Regions from separate parts of the Chryseobacterium sp. CCNWLW53 genome, predicted to be linked through region 2. Evidence: riboswitches for the same ligand, from Rfam matches in the RefSeq annotation. Region 2 holds a riboswitch; each other region holds the start of a gene.

Region 1 (5,440 bases), 140 kb from region 2:
ATTTGAAATGTTACTGGGAATACAGGAAGGCCTATTGGATGAAATCCATAAAGAAGGCTACCCATGCAGACAATATATTGTGTATGGCGACGAATGGTATTTGTACATGTGTAACCGAATTGCGGAAAATCCGGATAATCTTTTTCAGGCTATAGTTGATATCATGTCTTAGCCTGGGGCTTAATGCATAAAGTTTTTTATATTTGAATAAGAATATTGAAAAATACTGAAATATAAATCCGTACAATGAAAATAACACTCAACAGAATAAACGACGACTTTTTATTTGAATGTACCAATTCCCAGGGGAATTCAATTCTTCTGGACAATACCTCACAGCCTGGAGCTAAAGGGGTTTCCCCAATGGAAAGTGTACTTATGGCCGTAGCCGGATGCAGTGGAATAGACGTAGTGGCTATCCTGAAAAAACAGCGTCAGGAAATCACAGGTTTCCAGGCAGAAGTAGAAGGAGAAAGAGTTCCTGTAGAAGATGCAAAGCCATTTAAATCTATCAAAGTAAAATTTCTTTTAGAAGGGAACATAGATCCTAAAAAGGCATTAAAAGCAGCCCAGCTGTCTTTTGAAAAATACTGTTCCGTATCAAAAACTCTGGAACCGAATGTAGAAATCGGATATGAAGTTTTGGTGAACGGAGAGAAAGTTTAAATATTTTTTAATTGACTATATAAATGTAGCGGCCGGCCCAAATGGGCCGGCCGCTACATTTATATAGTCATTCTAGGTTTCATAAGCTTGGCAACTGTTGCCGTCCATCCTGTCTGGTGGGAGGCTCCTACGCCCCGGCCGTTGTCTCCATGGAAATATTCAAAGAAAGTAATATAATCTTTAAAATGTTCATCATAGTTAAACTTGGCATTACCTCCGTTAAAAGGTCTCTGCCCATCTTCATCCTTTAAAAACAGCGAACATAATCTTTTGCTGATATTCTGTGCCACTTCATCCAGGTTTTTTTTCTCACCACTTCCGGTAGGGAATTCTACCTTTAAGCTGTTGCCATAATAAAAATGAAAACGCTGTAAACTTTCCACGATCAGGAAATTGATTGGAAACCAGATAGGTCCTCTCCAGTTACTGTTGCCACCGAACATCCGGCTATCACTTTCTGCAGGCGTATAATACACTACATTTTCCGTTCCGTGAACTGAGAATACAAACGGATTTTCCTCATATACTTTTGACATGGCACGGATCCCATAGGAGCTCAGAAATTCGTTCTCATCAAGCATCCTTCTCAAAACCTTTGTCAGTCTGTTCTTACGCAAAATGCTCATCAGGTGCTTTCTGCCTTGTCCTTCCTCGTCCCAGTGGGAAACCAGCTTCGTAAGTTCAGGTTTGTTTTTTAATACCCAGTCCATTCTTGCCTGAAAATTAGGCATTTTTTCCAGTAATTTATGATCTACAATTTCTACGGCAAACATCGGGATTAATCCTACGATGCTTCTCAATTTTAAAGAAACACTATCCCCGTTACCAAGCTGCAGCACGTCATAGAAAAAGCCGTCCTCTTCATTCCATAAACCTTCCTTGCCTTCACCCAGATTTTCCATAGCTTCTGCGATATACAGATAATGTTCAAAAAACTTGATGGCCATATCTTCGTATACCTGATAGTACTGAGCAAGCTCCATAGCAATCCGCATCATATTAAGAGCGTACATAGCCATCCAGCTTGTTCCGTCAGCCTGTTCAAGATGTTGCCCATCCTTCAGCTCCATATTACGGTCAAAAGCACCAATGTTATCCAGACCAAGGAATCCGCCGCCAAAAATATTGTTACCGCTTTTATCCTTTCGATTCACCCACCATGTAAAATTCAGAAGGAGTTTCTGGAAAACCTTTTCAAGGAATAAAAGATCAGGTTTGCCATTTTGCTTTTCATCAATCTTAAAAACACGGAAGCATGACCATGCATGTACCGGTGGATTTACGTCGCTCAGGTTCCATTCATAAGCAGGCAGCTGCCCATTCGGATGCATATACCATTCCTTTGTTAAAAGCAGAAGCTGCCCTTTGGCAAACTCTCCGTCGATGATAGAAAAAGGAACGCAGTGAAACGCCAGATCCCACGTTGCATACCAAGGGTATTCCCATTTATCAGGCATGGAAATGATATCCTTATTGTGAAGATGGTTCCATTCCGTATTTCTAACATATTCATTGAAGTTTCTGGGAGCTTCGTAGTTCGGATCGCCCTTCAGCCACTTTCCTACATTATAATGATAGAACTGTTTGTTCCAAAGAAGCCCTGCAAACGCCTGCCGTTGAACATTCCTTTCATCCTCATTCGTCGTTTCGCTCTGAATCTCATTGTAGAACTCATCCGTCTCGGCAATTCTGGTATTGAAGATCTCATCAAATTGATCAAAAGGTTCATCTGTTTCATCGGGACATAGCCTGAAATCAAAAATTTTGGACTGTCCCGCTCCAATCATTTCATCAATAATAAAAGATGCTTTGGTACCCCTTTTTTCAGGATTTACCGTATTACTTCCATAAATGATATGATCATTTATTCCATCTTTAAAATAGGTGTTTCCCGGATAAGGAGCTCCATATAATTTTGGGGTATTGGTTTCATTTTCACAGAAAGTACTTTTAGCCGCAAGATTTCTTGAATAGAGTTTTTTGATCGAAATGCTGTCGTGATTAATATCAATACATCCGTCATAGGAAGCATTCATTTGGCCCTTATATGTATTGTAACCCCATTTCCAGTTATTTCGGAACCAGGCGGTTGGAGCTATAACGATGGGAGCATCCTGCCGGCTTCTGTTGTGAACTGTTACTCTTGCAAGAATATCATTGTGGTCTCCCTTACAATATTCAATGAAAATATCGAAATATTCATCGTTATTAAAAATTCCCGTATCAAATATCTCATATTCAGGTTCCTTTTTGCTTCTCCTACCATTTTCTGCAACAAGATCATCGTAAGGAAATGCATTGATCGGATATTTATACACCATTTTCATATAGCTGTGGGTAGGTGTATTATCTAAGTAATAAAAGAGTTCTTTGATATCCTCTCCGTGATTACCCTGAGGATTGCTTAAACCAAAAAAGCGCTCTTTTACAATTTTATCTTTTTTGTTCCAAAAGGAAAAGGCAAAACAGAAAATCTGCTTTACATCGGAGATTCCAGCGATCCCTTCCTCGCCCCATCGGTAGGCATAACTTTCTGCATTATTATGGTTGGCGTAATGCCAGGCATTTCCGTTCGGGCTGTAGTCTTCGCGTACATTTCCCCATTGCCGGTTGCTGACGTATGGACCCCAGTTTTTCCATTTAGAATCTTGTAATCTTTCTTTTTCAACAGTCATATTTCATCACTTTTCAAGTACGAAGTTAGTTTTTTTGAAAAATAATTCCAATTCCTTCCGCCTGAAGAATTATTAACATAGCCTTGAAACACTTATTATTACACGGTTTTTTAATATTAAATATTTTTTCTTTTAAAATTTAAAAGAAAAGACTTATCTTTGCCGAGCGTTCATTCAAATATTGAAAATGTTATCAAGAAAGGTTGAGGGATTAGACCCTATGAAACCTTAGCAACCCTTTGTGCAAGCAGAGAAGGTGCTACGTTCTACCAATTTATTTTGGACAGATAACTTACTGAAGTTCTTTTCAGCCATTCCTGTGGCATTTTCAATTGTATTAAAATAATAGAATTGAAAACAGAACTAAACTATATTAATCTTTCGTATCGTACCTATTCCCAGAAGGAATACCATATCCCGTTGACTTATCAGATCTTCGGGAAAGACTTGTTTACAGCACCTGTTATATTGGTAAATCATGCTTTAACCGGAAATTCAAATGTTTCCGGTGAAAAAGGATGGTGGAAAAAGCTGATCGGTGAAAATCAGGTTATTGATACGACTCAATATACCGTTCTGTGTTTCAATATTCCCGGAAACGGATATGATCATTTTTTAATTGACGAATACGAAGACTTCACGCCTTCAGATATTGCAGAAATATTCCTGAAAGGGCTTGAAGCTTTACATATCAAAAATCTGTATGCCATTATCGGAGGTTCACTCGGAGGAGGGATTGCGTGGGAAATGCTTGCCAAGCAACCACAGTTGGCGGAGATCTTCATTCCTATTGCCTGCGATTTTAAAACGCACGACTGGCTTCATGCGCAGTGTCTGGTTCAGAAATTTTTACTGAACGGAAATGATGAGCCCCTGCAGAAAGCAAGAATTCATGCTATGCTGTGTTACAGAACACCTCAGTCCTTAAATGACAGATTTCAAAATAGATACGATCAAAAAAATCAGCGGTTAGAGTCCGAAGATTGGCTGGTTTATCACGGAAATTCATTAAACGAAAGATTTAGTTTAAAATCCTATAAACTGATGAATCACTTGCTGATGAATATGAACACTGAAGAAGAGCAGTTAACAAAAATCAGTGCCCGAATGCACTTAATTGCAGTAGATACAGATTTATTTTTTCCCGCTTCAGAAATTCGAATGTGCTTTGATCAGCTGAAAGAGAAAAAGAAAGAGGTTTTCTATCATGAAATACAGTCAATTCACGGGCATGATGCCTTCCTAATGGAATACGAACAATTAAATACTATCATAAAAAATATTTTGTAGAATGAGAAATGCTAACGAAATAAAGTTTTTAAAGAACAGATCAATCATCAAATTTGAAGGAGAAGATTTCCTGGGTGAAATCGGGATCGACGGAAGAATTTTTAAAGCGCTTACTTTGGCGCGCATCAGTGTAGGAGTGATCTCCCAACAGGCTATTGAAAACGGAATATCTATTCTGGTAAATGAGGCCGATGCAGAAAAAGCAGTGACTTGCCTGATCGATGAGTTTGAAGCAGAAAGGAAATCAGGAAAGGTTTCACAGATTTACAGCATCAATAATGTTTCCGTACTTGGGTTTGTGGCGGAAGATTTCAATAAAGTACTTGCAGAATTAGCCAGAAATAATGTCTTTCCACTTCTTCTCAACCAGGTTGCGGCCGAAAAGAGAGTGAATATTGTCGTTACCTCTTCCCAGGATGAGAAAACGAAGAATATCATTGAATCCGAAATTTTCAAAAAGCCTAAGACCGTTCACTTGGCAATCATTGGTCACGGAAATGTAGGCAAGACTTTAATAGAGCAGGTTTTACAATCTTCTGAAGAAATCAAAAGACGTAAAAAAATAGATCTTAAAGTGGTTGCAGTAGCCAATTCAAGAAAAATTGCATTCAATAAAAAAGGTTTTAATACAAATTGGAATGATGAGGTTTTAACAGCAGAACATCCGTCAAATGTTGAGGAATTAATCAACTTCTCAAAAGAAAACCAGCTGGAAAACCTGATCGTGGTAGATAATACGGCAAGCAAAGATTTTGTGAAAAATTACCATGCACTGGCTGAAAACGGTTTTGATCTGGTTTCATCCAACA
Region 2 (5,440 bases):
GCCGAAATGGTTGCAGGACATTCTTTAGGAGAATTTTCAGCCTTAGTCGCCAATGGAGTTTTATCCTTTGACGACGGCCTGAAATTAGTATTCGAGAGAGCAAAAGCAATGCAGGAAGCCTGTGATGCCAATCCAAGCTCTATGGCTGCAATTTTAGGTCTTGAAGACGCTAAAGTTGAGGAGATCTGTGCACAGATCAGCGGTATTGTGGTACCTGCCAATTACAACTGTCCCGGACAATTGGTAATTTCAGGAGAAACGCCAGCTGTAGAAGAAGCATGCATAAAGCTTAAAGAAGCAGGAGCAAAAAGAGCTTTGTTACTTCCTGTAAATGGAGCCTTCCATTCTCCGTTAATGCAACCGGCACAGGAAAGACTGGCAGCAGCCATTGAAAAAACAAAATTCAGAAAAGCAACTATTCCGGTTTACCAGAATATTACGACTACAGCCGTGATTAATCCTGAGGAGATCAAGCAAAACCTGATCGCTCAGCTTACAGGTCCTGTAAAATGGACACAGTCTGTTCAGAATATGATCAAAGACGGAGCCTCTAATTTCGTAGAAGTTGGTCCTGGAAAAACCCTACAGGGATTGATCAAGAAAATTGACGCTTCTGTAGATGTTGCTTCTGCAATCTAATTAAAAAAATATGAGCGGAATATTTTCACCGGGAAAGCTTATGCTTACTTCAGAATATTTCGCGATAGACGGAGCTCTTGTCCTGGCGGTACCAACCAAGCTTGGACAAGAGTTTTTTTTTGATGAAAAAGACGACGAAAAATCCTTGATCTTTTGGGAAGCCCATCATCAAAACAAATTATGGCTGAAGGCCGTCATTGATTATAAAAAATGGCAGATCCTCGAAACCAATCTTTCTTCAAGCGCTGAATTTATTCTGAGAACCCTTCAAAATGTTCAGCAGCTTTCTAAATCTAAATTTAAGAGCGATCATACTTATTATCTGAAGACTAATCTTCAGTTTCCTGCAGACTACGGGCTGGGTAGCAGTTCTACTTTAATGAACAATCTTTCAGTGTGGGCGGATATTGATCCTTTCCATCTCAACAGCATAAGTCTGGGCGGAAGCGGCTATGATATTGCGGTTGCAAAAGAGAAATCTGCTGTTCTTTTCAGAAGTAAACCTGAAGTAAGCTATGAAAAAGCAGACTTTAATCCACCATTTAAAAATGAGTTGATTTTTATTCATCTAAATCAGAAGCAGGACAGCCGTGAAGGGATCAATTTTTACAAGTCAAAACAAAAGTCACAGATACTCGTTGATGAATTTTCGGATATCACAAGAAAAGTTTTGTTATGCAAAGAATTGGAAAAATTTTCTGAACTGATGATGATTCATGAGCAAAAAATTTCAAAATTCCTTGAAATACCCACAGTTATGCAGAGGTTTTTTTCAGACTGTCCCGTTTTTGTCAAAAGTTTGGGAGCCTGGGGCGGAGATTTTGTAATGAGTGCCAAATTTCACGGCTATGAGGACTATTTTTGGGGAAAAGGTTTCAATACTGTTTTCGAATGGTGTGATATAATTGATTTATAATCAATAATTTACAATCCTGTTTTTTTATTTGTCATTCTGACTTATATCATTATATTTAAACCACCTTTAACAAATAATTAATATTAATTTTGTTGAGCCCAATAAAGAAATAGAAAATATAAGTAAAATGAAACACGCTAAAATCATCCAGGATTTAGAAAAATTAGGGATTAAAGGGAATTATGAAGTCGTCTATAACCCGTCTTACGAAGAGTTATATCAGGCTGAGGTAGCTCCTGAAAATCAAGGCTTTGAGAAAGCTGAACTTACGGAATCTGGTGCAGTATCAGTAAAAACCGGAATTTTCACAGGTCGTTCACCTAAAGACAGATACATAGTTCAGGATGATGTTACAAGAGACACAATTTTCTGGGATGGGAAAGTAAACCTTCCTACTACAGCAGAAAATTTTGATGCTTGTAAAGGATTAGTGCTGAACCAGCTTTCTGAAGCTAAAAAAATCTATGTCGTTGATGCTTTTTGTGGTACCAATACAGATACCAGATTAAAAGTAAGATTTATTGTAGAAGTAGCGTGGCAGGCGCATTTCGTTACTAATATGTTTATCCGCCCGTCTCACTACGAGCTTGAAAACTTTGGAGAGCCGGATTTCACAGTAATCAATGGTTCCAAAACCACCAACCCGAACTGGGAAGCTCAGGGACTGAATTCTGAGAACTTCATTATGTTCAACCTTACTGAAAAACTACAGATCATCGGAGGTACTTGGTACGGAGGTGAAATGAAGAAAGGGATGTTTGCCATGATGAATTATTACCTTCCATTGAAAGGAATGGCTTCCATGCACTGTTCTGCCAACGTAGGTGAAGAAGGTGATGTAGCGCTTTTCTTCGGTCTTTCCGGGACTGGAAAAACAACTTTATCCGCGGATCCTAAGAGATTCCTGATTGGTGATGATGAGCACGGTTGGGATAATAATGGTGTATTCAACTATGAAGGAGGATGTTATGCTAAAGTTATTGACCTTTCAGAAGAAAAAGAACCGGATATTTTCAGAGCGATCAAAAGAGATGCACTTCTTGAAAACGTAGTGGTAAACAACGGAATTGCTGACTATAAAGACGGATCTATCACAGAAAATACAAGAGTATCTTACCCGATTTATCATATCAACAAAATTGTTCTTCCTTCTAAGGCAGGACATGCTAAAAAGATCGTTTATCTTTCTGCCGATGCATTTGGAGTATTGCCTCCGGTTTCTATTTTAGATGAAAACCAGGCACAATACCACTTCCTTTGCGGGTACACTTCCAAACTGGCGGGTACAGAAAGAGGAATTACTGAACCGGAACCATCTTTCTCTCCTGCGTTCGGAGAAGCTTTCCTTACCCTTCACCCAACCATGTATTCTAAAACATTGATCGGAAAAATGAAGGAGCACGGAGCTAAAGCTTACCTGGTAAATACGGGATGGAACGGAACTGGAAAGAGAATTTCTCTTAAAGATACCAGAGCAATCATTGATGCAATCATTGACGGTTCTATTGAAAATGCTCCTAAAGCTCAGGTTCCGATTATGAACCTTGAAATTCCTACACAGCTTCCAAATGTTTCTGAAGGCATCCTGGATCCTAGAGAAACATACAGCAGTGCTGCAGAATGGGAAGAAAAAGCAAGAGATCTTGCGACAAGATATATCAAAAACTTTGAACAGTATTGCGATACTGAAGAAGGGAAGAAGTTAATTGTTTCAGGACCACAGCTTCAGCAGCAGACTACTTAATACAGCAAAAGCCTCATCACCCGATGAGGCTTTTTATTTTAATGATATCAGAAATGTCATGCTGAGCGGAGCCAAAACATCTTATCCAAAAACATTGCAATTCTGTTTATTATTTCAAGCTTAAAATCGCTAGTCTGTACCCATCCATTCCAAAGCCGGACAATACCGCATCCGTATTAGCTGCCGTAACAGATTTCTGACGGAATTCCTCTCTTTTGTAAATATTACTGATATGAACCTCTATTTTCAGTTTTCTGATGTTTTTCAGGCAATCCGAGATAGCATACGAATAATGAGTATAGGCTCCGGGATTAATTACCAAAGCATCAAAGTCATCTTCCTGTAACCTGTTGATAATCTCTCCTTCAATGTTGGACTGATAATAACTTAATTCATGAGATGGAAATTCAGTTTTTAATTTTTCCAAATAATCCTCCATAGAAATATTTCCATAGATTTCAGGTTCTCTTGTTCCCAGTAAATTAAGGTTCGGGCCGTTTATAATTAAAACTTTCATGTTATAAATTTAAATAGTTTAGTTTGATTATAGAACTTTTTTTTGTACTAATTATCCATTTTGATTCTTTGTATTATATGTAATGATATTTGTCATGTTTAAATATTTCGTAATTCTATAACTCTTTGAAATTCTAAGTTTTGAATAAAATTTAAGTTAATTTTTGGAAATATTTCATAATAAAATTTAAAGTCTACTTGTTTTGTAGACTAATTGTTTTTAGATTTGCAAACATATTTCGATCGGCTTATAAAGAAAGATGGAGGGAACTGACCCTGTGAAATCTTAACAACCTGCCCTGGGCAAGGTGTTACATTCAGCCTATAAAGGAAAAATAAGCACTTGGTTTATCGTATTGAGCGATGCCCTTTGCTGTCTTTTCTGCAAAGGGCAAGTTTTCAATATATGATAAATAAAATTGATTATGATTAGTAAAAATTTAATTAATTCTAAAGTTTGGATTCCACCTGTTGCTGTATTTTTCTTAGGAATAATGGGCGTACAGGCTCAGACCCAAACTAAAAAAGATACGGTTAACGAAAAGGAAATCGATGAAGTGGTTGTCATTGCTTATGGTAAGGCTAAAAGAACAAGTTATACCGGTTCAGTAGCTACCATATCCAGTGATAAAATCAATAACAGACCGGTTACCAATATTACAAAAGCGCTGGAGGGGCAGGTTCCGGGAATTCAGGCAGTAAGTGCCTCCGGACAGCCGGGTTCTACTGCTTCTGTGAGAATAAGAGGGGTTGGCTCCATAAGTGCTTCAAGTGATCCGTTGTATGTGGTAGACGGAATTCCTTTTGACGGAAACATCAATTCCATCAGCCCCAATGATATTGAATCCATCAGTGTTTTGAAAGATGCAACGGCAAGTTCATTATATGGTTCAAGAGGAGCTAACGGGATTATTATCATCACAACAAAATCTGGTAAGAAAGGAGAATCAAGAATCAATTTTAATATCAGTCAGGGATTTTCCAGCAGAGCGGTAAAGGATTATAAGCAGGTAAGCACGGATCAATATTTTCAGCTGTATTGGGAAGCATTGAGAAACGGGTATAAATCGGGACAGATCACTTCTCAGCAGGCAGCACAGATGGCGAGTGATAACCTGACAACTGCTTTGGGAATCAATCCTTACGGAGCTGGTTTTCCCAACCCTGTAGGGACAGACGGAAAGCTTGTTCCCGGAGCAAAAGCATTGTGGAATGATGACTGGAGAGATATTCTTCAAAGAACAGCTTCCAGAAGCCAGGTGGATTTTGATATCAGTGGAGGCAGCGAGAAAAGCAATTATTTCTTTTCATTAGGATATCTTGATGACAAAGGAATTGCTATAGAATCTGGATTTCAAAAATTTTCCACCAGGTTAAAAATTAATTCGGAAGTAAAAAAATGGCTGAATGCAGGTGCTAATTTAAGCTATACCAACAGTATTCAGAATGCGCCGCCGTCTTCAGATTCGAGAACAGACAATATCATTAATGCGGCAAGGGTAATTCCGTCTTTCTATCCGTATTATGAAAGAAATGCAGATGGAAGCTATGTGCTGGATGCTGGAGGAAATAGAATTTATGATTTCGGGAAATACCGGCCTACAAGTGCATTGCAGAATCAAAAT
Region 3 (5,440 bases), 710 kb from region 2:
TCTGATACGTTACAACAGCTTCCTGCCTCAGGTTGTTGGTATGAGCGACATCGGATGCTTCATAATCAGCTTCCCGGTACTTGACAGGATTAAGGCTGACAGGGATGTCGGCAAGGCCTGTACTGGCTGTATAATTGTCATTATTGTTGTGATAAATATCGTAGTTCAGCAATAATCTGTCCTGTCCAAGATCAAAAGTCAACCCTGATTTTGCAAAATATCCGCGTCCTATTCTGTCCGTATTGTTGTGAAGAAGAACATCCTGATCGCCATTCAGCATATTTTCGCGATAGTTTTGACCAACATTCAGCTGCCATCCGAAATATTTATTTCTGGCATTTAAGTTTAATGAATTGGTGGTTCTGCTTCTGAATTTATCGTAATTGGTAAACGAATAATTTCCAGAATACGTTGCTGTTAAATACTTATTGGCATTCTTATTTGTAATGATATTCATGATGGCACCTCCTGAAGTAGCCGGATATTCCGCTCCCGGCTGCGTGATCACTTCAATTCTGTCTACCGAGTTGGCAGGCATCCCTTCAAGAAAAGAATTCAGTTCGTTTGAAGTAATATTTAAAGGTCTTCCGTTCAGGCAAACATCCAGGATTTTTCCCTGGTACATCATTCCGGCAATATCTGTGGAAACCAGTCCCGGAAGTTTCTTTATACCTTCCAGAACATTCCCGTTATTAAGCTGTGGCTGTTCAGAAAAGTCAAAAATAGTACGGTCTGCTTTCTGTTCAACGGCTTTTTTAGTTTTGGTAATGACTACGCCTTCAATCTGTTTCTCCTTGTCTGGGGTGTTGTTGTTTTTTTCCCTGTGAATAAGCAAAAAAAGACGCCAGCAAAGACAGCGTGAATATAGTTTTTCTCATAATGTTTTTTTACTACTATCCAGTTAGACGTAAAAAAAGCTCATTTGTTACGGCGAAATTTGCGAAAAGTTAAATTTTTGGGCAATTATTTTTTTTATTCCGAAATAATTATATCTTTGCCAGGTAATTATCAAGAATCTCATAGATGGGATAGCAACCTGCAAAAACAAGCAAGGTGCTGAAATAGATAAGCCGGCATGCCCGGAAAAAATGTTTATTCTCTATTTTCTTCCCATCTTGACATTTTTGTTTTAAAAATAAAATCAATGTTTAAAGACAAGGGAAACCACAAGACCAATTTAAATTTTCGTTTCTCAGATCATGAAGTATCACTTCGTTATTCTGACTTGCTTTCATGCCATACTCACATGCGCATGTGTTGTTGTTTCTAGACTTCTTTAAAAAATAATTCAATCATTCAGGCTTTTGATCGCAACCTTAAAATAAAGGTTGCAGGAATTCTGTTGCCTGAAATCAACCAACAATCAGTAATTAAAAATAGAAAAACACATGTACAACTTCAACAAAAAAACAATCATAGCATCAGCAACTTTTATTTCTGCATTTTATTTCGGGCAGACGGATTCCATATCTTCTAAAAAGATCGATGATGTAGTGATCCTAGGATCCAGAGGGGCTGGAAGATCACTTACAGAAACTCCGGTTCCGGTAGATATCATCAATATTTCCAAGATTCTGAGACAAAGTCCCGTGAATAATATAAGCCAGGCGCTTAACTATGTAGTGCCTTCATTTTCTTCCACATCGCATACGGTGAACGACGGAACGGATTTTGTGGATCCTGCTCTGCTAAGAGGACTTGGCCCGGACCAGGTGCTGGTATTGCTTAACGGAAAAAGAAGATACCAGTCCTCGCTGATCAACGTTACCCTTACCCCTGGAAGAGGTTCGGTAGGAACGGATCTTAACGCAATTCCGGCTTTTGCTTTAGAGAAAATAGAGGTCCTGAGAGACGGGGCTTCAGCCCAATATGGTTCTGATGCCATTGCAGGAGTAGTGAATTTAGGTTTAAAGAAAAGACTTGGACTTTCAGGACAGGTATTTTTAGGAGGATATGCTTCACCTGTTGCCAATAATTTTTCAGGAGGAATAGATGGGCAGACCATTTCTGCTGATCTTAACTATGGAGCAAAGATCGGGGAGAAGGGATTTATTAATGTAACAGGTTCCGTGCAATACCGTGATCCATATTCAAGAGCGGGAGAACGTCAGGGACCCATCTTTAATGCTTATAATGCCATTAATTACAGAGCATTGCAGAACGGAGTGAATATCGATGGATTATATAAAAACATTACCAATACTTCCAACACTCAGCAGATCATCAATACAGTCAAGCAATATGCATCACAGGTTGATTATTTTTCGCAGGATTTTAAAAATCAGATATCAGGAGCTAACAGTATTACGGCATTGCAGGGGTTACTGGGAAAAGATTTTACTGATCAGGAACTTGCATACAGAGGTCTGGAAAGAAAAGATTTCAGCCTTAGGGCAGGACAGTCCAAGCTGCAGTCTGCACAGCTTTTTTTCAACTCTGAAATTCCGGTTAATGAAGACTGGAAAGTGTATTCCTTTGGAGGATACAGCTACCGTTTGGGAAATGCAGGTGGATTTTACCGTCTTCCGAATACAGAAAGAAACATCAATGCTGTTACCCCGAATGGATACTTGCCGCAAATTGAAGCCAATGTGAATGATTATTCTCTAGCCGGAGGAATCAAAGGAAAATGGAACGGCTGGAATGTGGATCTGAGCAATACTTTTGGTAAAAATGCTTTTAATTTTGGAGTGGTGAACACGTTTAATGCTTCTTTAGGAGAAAATTCTCCAAGAACCTTTGAAGCAGGAGGCTCAGAATTCTTACAAAATACGCTGAATCTTGATTTCTCAAAAAAATATGATGTGTTTCATGGCCTGAATGTGGCTTTTGGAGGGGAATACCGTTATGAAAACTATAAAGTAAATGCGGGTAATGAAAACTCCTATGTTTCTTATGATATTTTTGGACGTGTAGTGACTGCTGCTACCCCTGACAATGAAAAAGTAACTGACTTTTTTGGAGCTACAAGACCAGCCGGATCACAGGTTTTCCCCGGATTCAGCCCGGATAACGCCGTTTCCGGAAGCCGAAACAGTGTTGCCGCTTATGCTGATGTGGAAATTGAACCTACGGATTGGTGGCTGGTAGAAGGAGCTGTGCGATTTGAAAATTATTCTGACTTTGGTTCTACCTTTAATTATAAGCTGGCAACGAATGTAAGGCTGGCTAAAAACTTTAACTGGAGAGGTGCAGTTTCTACAGGTTTTAGAGCACCATCTCTGGCACAGATCTATTACAGTTCAACCTCTACATTGATCCAGAAAGGAGAAACTACCCAGGTAGGGACTTTTAGAAATAATTCCGAAGCAGCTCAGGCTTTGGGAATTCCCAAACTGAAACAGGAGACGTCACAGTCGTACAGCACAGGAATTACATGGAAGATTCCGGCTTTAAGTCTGGTATTTACGGCAGACGCCTATCTTATAAAAATTAAAGATAGAGTAGTGCTTACCGATTTGTTCTACCGTCCGGAAGGAAGTTTTGCGCCGGGTTCAGACCAAGCCGTGCTACAGGGAGCGTTCGATCTTGCAAGAGCCAGTGCTGCGAATTTCTTTGCTAATGCAGTAGATTCCCAGACAAAAGGGCTGGATATTACAGTTTCTCAGAATACAAGAATTTCGGAAGGGATATCTCTGGAAAATAACCTGGGACTTAATTTTAATCAGACCAGAAGAGTTGGTGATATCCATGCTTCGCCTAAACTGGTAAGTCAGATCAATAATTATTTCTCTGAGCCGAACAGAGTTTATTTTGAAGAAGCTGTTCCACGTATAAAAGCTACGCTTGCCAATACCCTGAAACTTTCAGCACTTACGGTTTCCCTCAGAAATTCCTATTTTGGAAAAGTGACAGATGCTGATGTGCTGGATGCCAACTTTGACGGAGTTACTGAAAGCAGAGAACACTTTGTTCTGAATGAACGTTTTGTGACCGATCTTTCCGTAGGCTATGACTTCAATAAAAACATTTCGGCAACAATAGGCAGCAATAATATATTTAACATCCTTCCTTCGAAAAGCCCTGATATAAGCTCATTAACAGCGGATAATCAGTTTGTGTATTCCAGGCAGGTTTCTCAGTATGGTATAGGAGGCCGTTTCCTGTTTGCCAGAGTAGAATTTAAATTTTAAAATACATAAAAAGCAAAGCAAAAAACAGAGAAGGAATCTCTGTTTTTTGTTAAATGAGGGCAGAATTTATTATTCTGCTCTTTCTTTTTCTTTAAAATTGACCGTTCTGCTGTTAGATTTGACCTTTTGGTTCCCAAAATTATAAGTAATGCTTACGGTTAGCTTTCTTGCATCCCAGTAATTATCAAAAGATTGTGTATTGTTTGTAAAATAAACACTTCCTCTGTAGCCGCCCTGCCTGAAAATGTCATTCACAGAAAGATTCATCTGCAATGCTTTCTCCATAAGGCTGACTTTGATTCCTGCATTTAATCCGGCACTGCTTTTTGATGTTGAATTGCCACTTTTTGAAGGAAGGGATTGCCAGTAATTCAGGAAAAAGTAGAGGGTTTTTGTTTTATTTAATTTAAAAGTATTGTTAGCAGAATAATAAATTGACTGCCCATTTTTAGGACTTGCATTAAAGTTGGTAATTTGAGTTTCGCTATAGCTGAAGGAGGTCGAAATATTGCTTTCCCAGATCTTGAAAAAAGTGTCTGTATAAGTAAGATTAAGCCCATAATTATCCTGATCATAATAGTTTTGGTAGGTGCTGTTCAGGTAAATTCCATCCAGGAAAGTAATCTGGTCAAAATTGTCTTTACTTCTCTGATAATAAAGGTTGGCAGAAAATTTATTTTTAAAAATATAATTAAATTCCAGATTATGATTAAATGAAGGTTGAAGGCTCGGATTTCCGGCATAATAACTAAGTGGATTAGAATACCATCTGAAAGGATCAAGAGCACGGAAATTTGGACGGTTAATTCTTCGGGAATAATTCATACTGAATTGGTTATTTTTATTGGCTTTATAGGAAATATAAGCTGTGGGAAAAAGTTTTCCGTAATTGTTTTCAGACTGAGATTGGGTGGTCGCAGAAAATCCCGTTGTCTGCGCATACTCGTAACGTAAACCGAATTTTGCAGACCACTTCTCTCCGAAATCTTTACTTGCACTGATATAGGCGGCATAATTTTTTTCATCATAATCAAAAAGATTACTCCTTTTCGGATCAATGATATAATCGCTGTTAACCAGATTAAAATACCCAATATCCGATCTATTGGAAAACTGACTGTATTTAACACCTGTTTCTAACTGTAAGCCTTTTAAATTTAATGTTAAATCTGCCTGCCCTGAATAAATTGTGTAATCTACCGATGAAAGATTTCTTACAATTTGAGTAGAATGATCAGCAAGATCTGTGGTTATAAAATTGACATTTGTATCGGGCGAGTTTCCATAATAATTAGCCCCCAGACTTA
Region 4 (5,440 bases), 630 kb from region 2:
TGCTTTAGATAAGGCCTATGGCACTCCGGAAAAATTCAAAGAATTTGTAGACATCTGCCATCAAAATGGGATTGCAATAATTCTGGATGTTGCTTTTAACCATGCAACGGGGCGGTCCCCATTGGTAAGACTCTGGAATATTGATCCGGATGGTGATGGCTATGGTGATGTTGCAGCCAATAATCCTTACTTCAATCAGGTGCCAAAGCATTCTTATAATGTTTTCCATGATTTCAACCATTCAAGTGCAGCAACTAAATATTATGTCGAAAGGACTTTACAGCAATGGCTGACTGAATATAAAATTGATGGATTCCGTTGGGACCTGACAAAAGGGTTTACCCAAAACTGTTCTGCAAATGATGAAGCCTGTACTAATGCATATCAGCAAGACAGGGTAGATGTTCTTAAATATTATGCTGATAAACAGTGGGGTATTGATCCGAATTCCTATATGATCTTCGAACATTTGGGAACCGATGCAGAAGAGCAACAGTGGGCCAACTATAGAATTGCCGAAGGAAAAGGGATAATGCTTTGGAATAAGCAGACTGAGCCTTACAACCAAAATACAATGGGCTATAAGGAAAACAGTAACTATGACAGAATGAACCACAGTCTTCATGGGTTTACCAATATGCATGCTGTAGGATATGGGGAAAGTCACGATGAAGAAAGATTAATGTTTAAAAACCTTGCGTATGGTGCGGTTAATGGAAATTACAACGTTACCAATCTGAACACTGCTCTTGAAAGAATGAAAACTTTCGGAGCAACATTCTTTACCATTCCTGGTCCGAAAATGATCTGGCAGTTTGGAGAGTTGGGATATGAATTCAGTATCAACCGATGCGCAGATGGTACCATCAATGATGGATGCAGAATTGATGAAAAGCCTGTTGCCTTTACTTTAGGATATGATACCAACGCCAACAGAAAAGCAGTGTATGATACTTGGGCTAAAATTATCAATATCAGAAATACCTATCCGGTTTTCAAATCCAAAACATATACTGTAGAGTCTAACAATCTTACCAACGATCCTGAAGGCCTGATCACCAGAATTTATGTATATGACAATTCAATAGCGGGAATGAAGAATGTGGTAGTTTTGGCGAATTATACCACTGCCGCTCAAAATGTTGTTCCTTACTTCCCTTATACAGGGCAGTGGCAGAACCTGATGGATAACTCTGTTTCTAATATTGCTTCTACAACAGCTCCTATTACCTTACAACCGGGAGAGTTCAGAATTTTTGGAAATTACGCAGGGGCACTGTCAGCATCTGATGTAAATGCTGCGAATAAACTCTCGCTTCAGATTGCAGATAATCCTGTGAAAAACGGTGTGGCAAAATTAATATATCACAAAGCCAAAAACGGAGAGATTGTTATTTTTGACATGAGCGGTAAAAAATTGGATTCCATTAAATTAAATACCGAAAACGGAACTTATGAATTGAAAGCGAATTACCCGCCGGGGACCTATTTGGTTCATCTACGGTCTGAAACAGGCACTGCCATTCAGAAGATGATTATTAAATAACAAAAGAGGGACGATAAACATCGTCCCTCTTTTTTATAAAACACTACAGAATATATAAATCTAATTTTTGCCAATTAAAAATATTAGTCTACTTTTGCAGTAGATTTATCAAGAAAGGTGGAGGGATTTGGCCCTATGAAACCTTAGCAACCTGCACGACTCTAAAAAGTGTAAAGGTGCTAATTCCAACCCAGTTTGGGGAAGATGAGAAAAGTCAATATTCTGACAACAATTCCATTTCTTGAAGTCTTTTATAGCTGCGGATGAGGTCCGTGGGGAATATTTATGATTAATTTATAAGGACAAAGATGAAAAAGTTAAGCCTGTCTGTTATACTCCTGGGAGCTGTTTTGGTGAACGCACAGGAACAGGAAAAAGGAAATCAGATCGAAGATATAATTATCGTAGGAAACCGCAATACGAAAAGGACAAAACTGGAAACACCGGTTCCCGTAGATGTTATCAATATAGAAAAGCTGCAGAAATCTGCACCACAGACTACGGTTCAGGATCTGCTGAATTATGTGATTCCATCATTTAATTCTGTAAGGCAGTCAGCATCTGACGGGACAGAACATATTGATCCTGTAAGCCTAAGAGGAATGGGGCCGGATCAGGTTTTGGTACTCATCAATGGGAAAAGAAGACACACCACTTCACTGGTCAATTATCAGAATACCGTTGGAAATGGCTCTGTAGGAACAGATCTCAGTACAATTCCGGTAATCGCTATTGACAGGATAGAAGTGTTAAGAGACGGGGCAGCTGCACAATATGGTTCTGATGCCATTGCAGGAGTAGTTAATATTATTCTTAAGAAAGATATAGGAGCATCAGCTTCAGCATCCTATGGAATTAGCGGAAGAAATGATGGTGAAACCTATCAGGCCGGAATCAATTACGGATCTTCTCTTGGGAAAAAGGAAAGTTATATAAACCTTTCATTGCAATTGAGCCACAGAGGAAAGACCACAAGAACTCAAAATCATGATCTGGACATTTTCGGAGATAATTTTGCCTATGAATTTGCTAATGATCCTATCGCGGCCAGAGCTGCTGATGATCAGATTATTAGAGAACGAGGCCTCACCAGGGATGACTTTAATTTTCAAATCGGGGATGCACAAATCAGGCAGGCCCAGTTGTTTTTTAATTCTGAATACCCTTTAAGTGAAAGCTTTAAGCTGTATTCCTTTGGAGGTTTCAGCATTAAAGAAGGAAAAGGCTTCGGTTTCAGAAGGCTTCCCGGAGAAAAAGATAATGTAGTTTCTTCTATCTATCCAAACGGATTTCAGGCCTCTTTGAACTCGCAGGTTTACGACTTTTCTTATGCTGTAGGGGCAAAATATAATGTTAACAACTGGTTGCTTGATGTAAGTAATACTTTCGGAAGCAATACTTTCAATTATAATGTAGACAATACCAATAATGCATCTTTAGGGGCGAAATCTCCAACGAGCTTTTATGCAGGAGCGCACAGCTTTCTTCAGAATACGGTGAATCTTGATGTTTCTAAAAATCTGAATCAGTTTAATATAGCATTTGGGGGAGAATTCCGTTTTGAGCAGTACGAGATCAAACCGGGAGATGAAGCTTCCTACACCCGGTATGATATCAATGGAAATCCTGCGGTTCCCGGATCTACCGTGGAGGGGAATGGCGGCTCACAATCATTTATCGGTTTTTCTCCGGACAATGCTTTAAAGAAATCCAGGAATTCAACAGCCGTATATGCTGATGTTTCTTATGATATCGCTAAAAAATTGAACATAGATCTGGCAGGAAGATTTGAAAATTATTCGGATTTTGGAAATACGCTGAATGGAAAACTGGCCGTGAGATATGAATTTGTAAAAGATTATGCAATACGGGCATCAGTAGGAACTGGCTTCAGGGCTCCATCGCTTCAGCAGCAGTATTTTAATAATTCCTATGCCGACATCTCCACTTCAGGATCGGGAATTGTCACCAAAGGGATTTTCAGGAATGACAGTGATGCAGCCAGAGCGCTTGGATTTGATCAATTAAAACAAGAAACATCAGTCAATGCCAGTGCAGGCCTTACCCTGAAACCTGCCAACAGGCTGTTTGTAACAGTTGACGGATATTGGATCAGAGTAAAAGACCGAATAGTGATCACCAGTAATATCGAAGATCCGAGACTGGCCCAGTACGACGTAGAAAGCGGAAGATTCTTTGCTAATGCAGTAGACACAGAAACAAAGGGAGTAGATGTTGTTATCACTTATGATTGGAAACTGGGTGGAGGAAATTTAAATATCAATCTGGCAGGAAATTATACAGAAACCAAGATCACAGATTTCCATTTTCCTGAAAACCTTGTGCCTTCACAGGATGAATATTTCGGACCGGACCAGATCAATATCATCGAAACACTTTCTCCTAAGACAAAAGCTTCCTTAGGATTGAATTATGCAATTGGAAAATTCAATTTTATGGTGAGAAATACGTATTTTGGCCAGGTCATAAGAGATGGCTACCCATTTGGAAAAGTTCAGAAGTTCTCTCCTAAAGTGGTTACAGATGTGAGTGTAGGCTATGATATAACGAAAAATATTAATCTTACCATAGGAGCCAATAATGCCTTTGATGTGTTTCCGGACCTTCAGATCTATGAAAATTCATACTATGGAGTGTTTAAATATGCGCCGGTCCAGATGGGAACGCTGGGGAGTTATTTCTTCGGAAGACTTAATTTTAATTTTTAACTGCTAAATGAGTACTGCTACACATCAGATCGGCTGGAAAACGGCTGCCGCAATTGTTGTCTCCAATATGATAGGGACAGGAATATTCACCACGTTAGGCTTTCAGCTGTCTGATATTACCAACACCTACAGTATTTTCCTGTTGTGGATCATCGGCGGAATCCTAGCCCTGTTCGGAGCGTTTTGCTATGCCGAGCTGGGATCTTATTTTAAAGGAAACGGCGGAGATTATATTTATCTTAAAGAAACCTATCATCCGGTATTTGGCTATCTGGTGAGCTGGATCTCTCTGATCATCGGGTTTTCTGCACCAGTTGCTTTGGCTGCGCTTGCAATGTCCAAATACCTTTCAGCGTTTAATTATACTTTTGGAAACGGCTTTGCCATAGGCTTCATTTTTCTTGTGGCAGCGAGCTTATCGTTCAGCCTTAAAACATCAAGCAGGTTTCATAATTTTTTTACCTTTATCAAAATTGCTTTTATCATTATACTGGTGATTCTTGGCGTTGTGCTTTCAGGATCTGAGATAGGAAACAGCCTGAAATTCACTGACAGCTGGCAGAACGAGATTATGCTTCCAGCTTTTGCTACATCCCTGGTTTTTGTTACCTATTCCTATACCGGCTGGAATTCTGCTTCTTACATTGCAGGAGAAATAAAAGACGTTCAGAGAAATCTTCCTAAAGCTTTAATTGTGGGAACTGTTTTTGTCACAGTAAGTTATCTGCTGGTCAATTTTATCATGCTGAAACATGCACCTGTAAGCCAGTTGGCAGGGAAAGAAGATGTCATGGGGGAAGCCGCAGGGAATATGCTGGGCAGCGGTTTTGGGAAAATCGTCAATGTTTTTATTGCCTTACAGCTGATTGCTACCATCAGTGGCTATTTATGGGTAGGTTCAAGACTTACACAGGCTTTTGCGAAAGAAAACCATTTGTGGAGATCACTTGCTGTCAATAATAAAAAAGGAATTCCCGTGAGGGCTATTTTTGCTCATGCAGTGATTGCTTCAGTGATCATTCTGACAGGAAGTTTTAAAGAGATCTTTGTGTATACCGCTTTTATTCTTCAGCTGTTTGCCAGCCTTTCTATTTCGACGGTTTTCTTTCTTAAAAAAAACCAGCGGAAAATATTTAAATCCAATATATTTTACATTTTTCCAGCA

The links. A riboswitch is a leader RNA that binds a small molecule or an ion and turns the genes downstream of it on or off. The one in region 2 is predicted to bind S-adenosylmethionine.
Region 1: another riboswitch for S-adenosylmethionine. It lies ahead of V6R96_RS00595 (alpha/beta fold hydrolase); the one in region 2 lies ahead of V6R96_RS01315 (TonB-dependent receptor).
Region 3: another riboswitch for S-adenosylmethionine. It lies ahead of V6R96_RS04605 (TonB-dependent receptor domain-containing protein); the one in region 2 lies ahead of V6R96_RS01315 (TonB-dependent receptor).
Region 4: another riboswitch for S-adenosylmethionine. It lies ahead of V6R96_RS04240 (TonB-dependent receptor); the one in region 2 lies ahead of V6R96_RS01315 (TonB-dependent receptor).

Annotation. Positions count from the first base shown of each region.
Region 1 covers NZ_JBAOJR010000001.1:128,807-134,246, reverse strand. The annotation lists gene V6R96_RS00610 (proline dehydrogenase family protein) at 1-172, shown strand, start outside; gene V6R96_RS00605 (OsmC family protein) at 247-666, shown strand; gene V6R96_RS00600 (MGH1-like glycoside hydrolase domain-containing protein) at 726-3,341, opposite strand; SAM riboswitch class I at 3,529-3,635, shown strand; gene V6R96_RS00595 (alpha/beta fold hydrolase) at 3,693-4,631, shown strand; gene V6R96_RS00590 (ACT domain-containing protein) at 4,633-5,440, shown strand, end outside.
Region 2 covers NZ_JBAOJR010000001.1:270,378-275,817, reverse strand. The annotation lists gene fabD (ACP S-malonyltransferase) at 1-639, shown strand, start outside; gene V6R96_RS01330 (GYDIA family GHMP kinase) at 650-1,555, shown strand; gene pckA (phosphoenolpyruvate carboxykinase (ATP)) at 1,683-3,299, shown strand; gene V6R96_RS01320 (type II 3-dehydroquinate dehydratase) at 3,409-3,816, opposite strand; SAM riboswitch class I at 4,061-4,157, shown strand; gene V6R96_RS01315 (TonB-dependent receptor) at 4,241-5,440, shown strand, end outside.
Region 3 covers NZ_JBAOJR010000001.1:978,593-984,032, forward strand. The annotation lists partial or broken gene V6R96_RS04600 (outer membrane beta-barrel protein) at 1-878, opposite strand, end outside; SAM-I-IV-variant riboswitch at 1,001-1,099, shown strand; gene V6R96_RS04605 (TonB-dependent receptor domain-containing protein) at 1,389-4,133, shown strand; gene V6R96_RS04610 (outer membrane beta-barrel family protein) at 4,203-5,440, opposite strand, start outside.
Region 4 covers NZ_JBAOJR010000001.1:898,617-904,056, forward strand. The annotation lists gene V6R96_RS04235 (alpha-amylase family glycosyl hydrolase) at 1-1,546, shown strand, start outside; SAM riboswitch class I at 1,649-1,757, shown strand; gene V6R96_RS04240 (TonB-dependent receptor) at 1,855-4,275, shown strand; gene V6R96_RS04245 (amino acid permease) at 4,283-5,440, shown strand, end outside.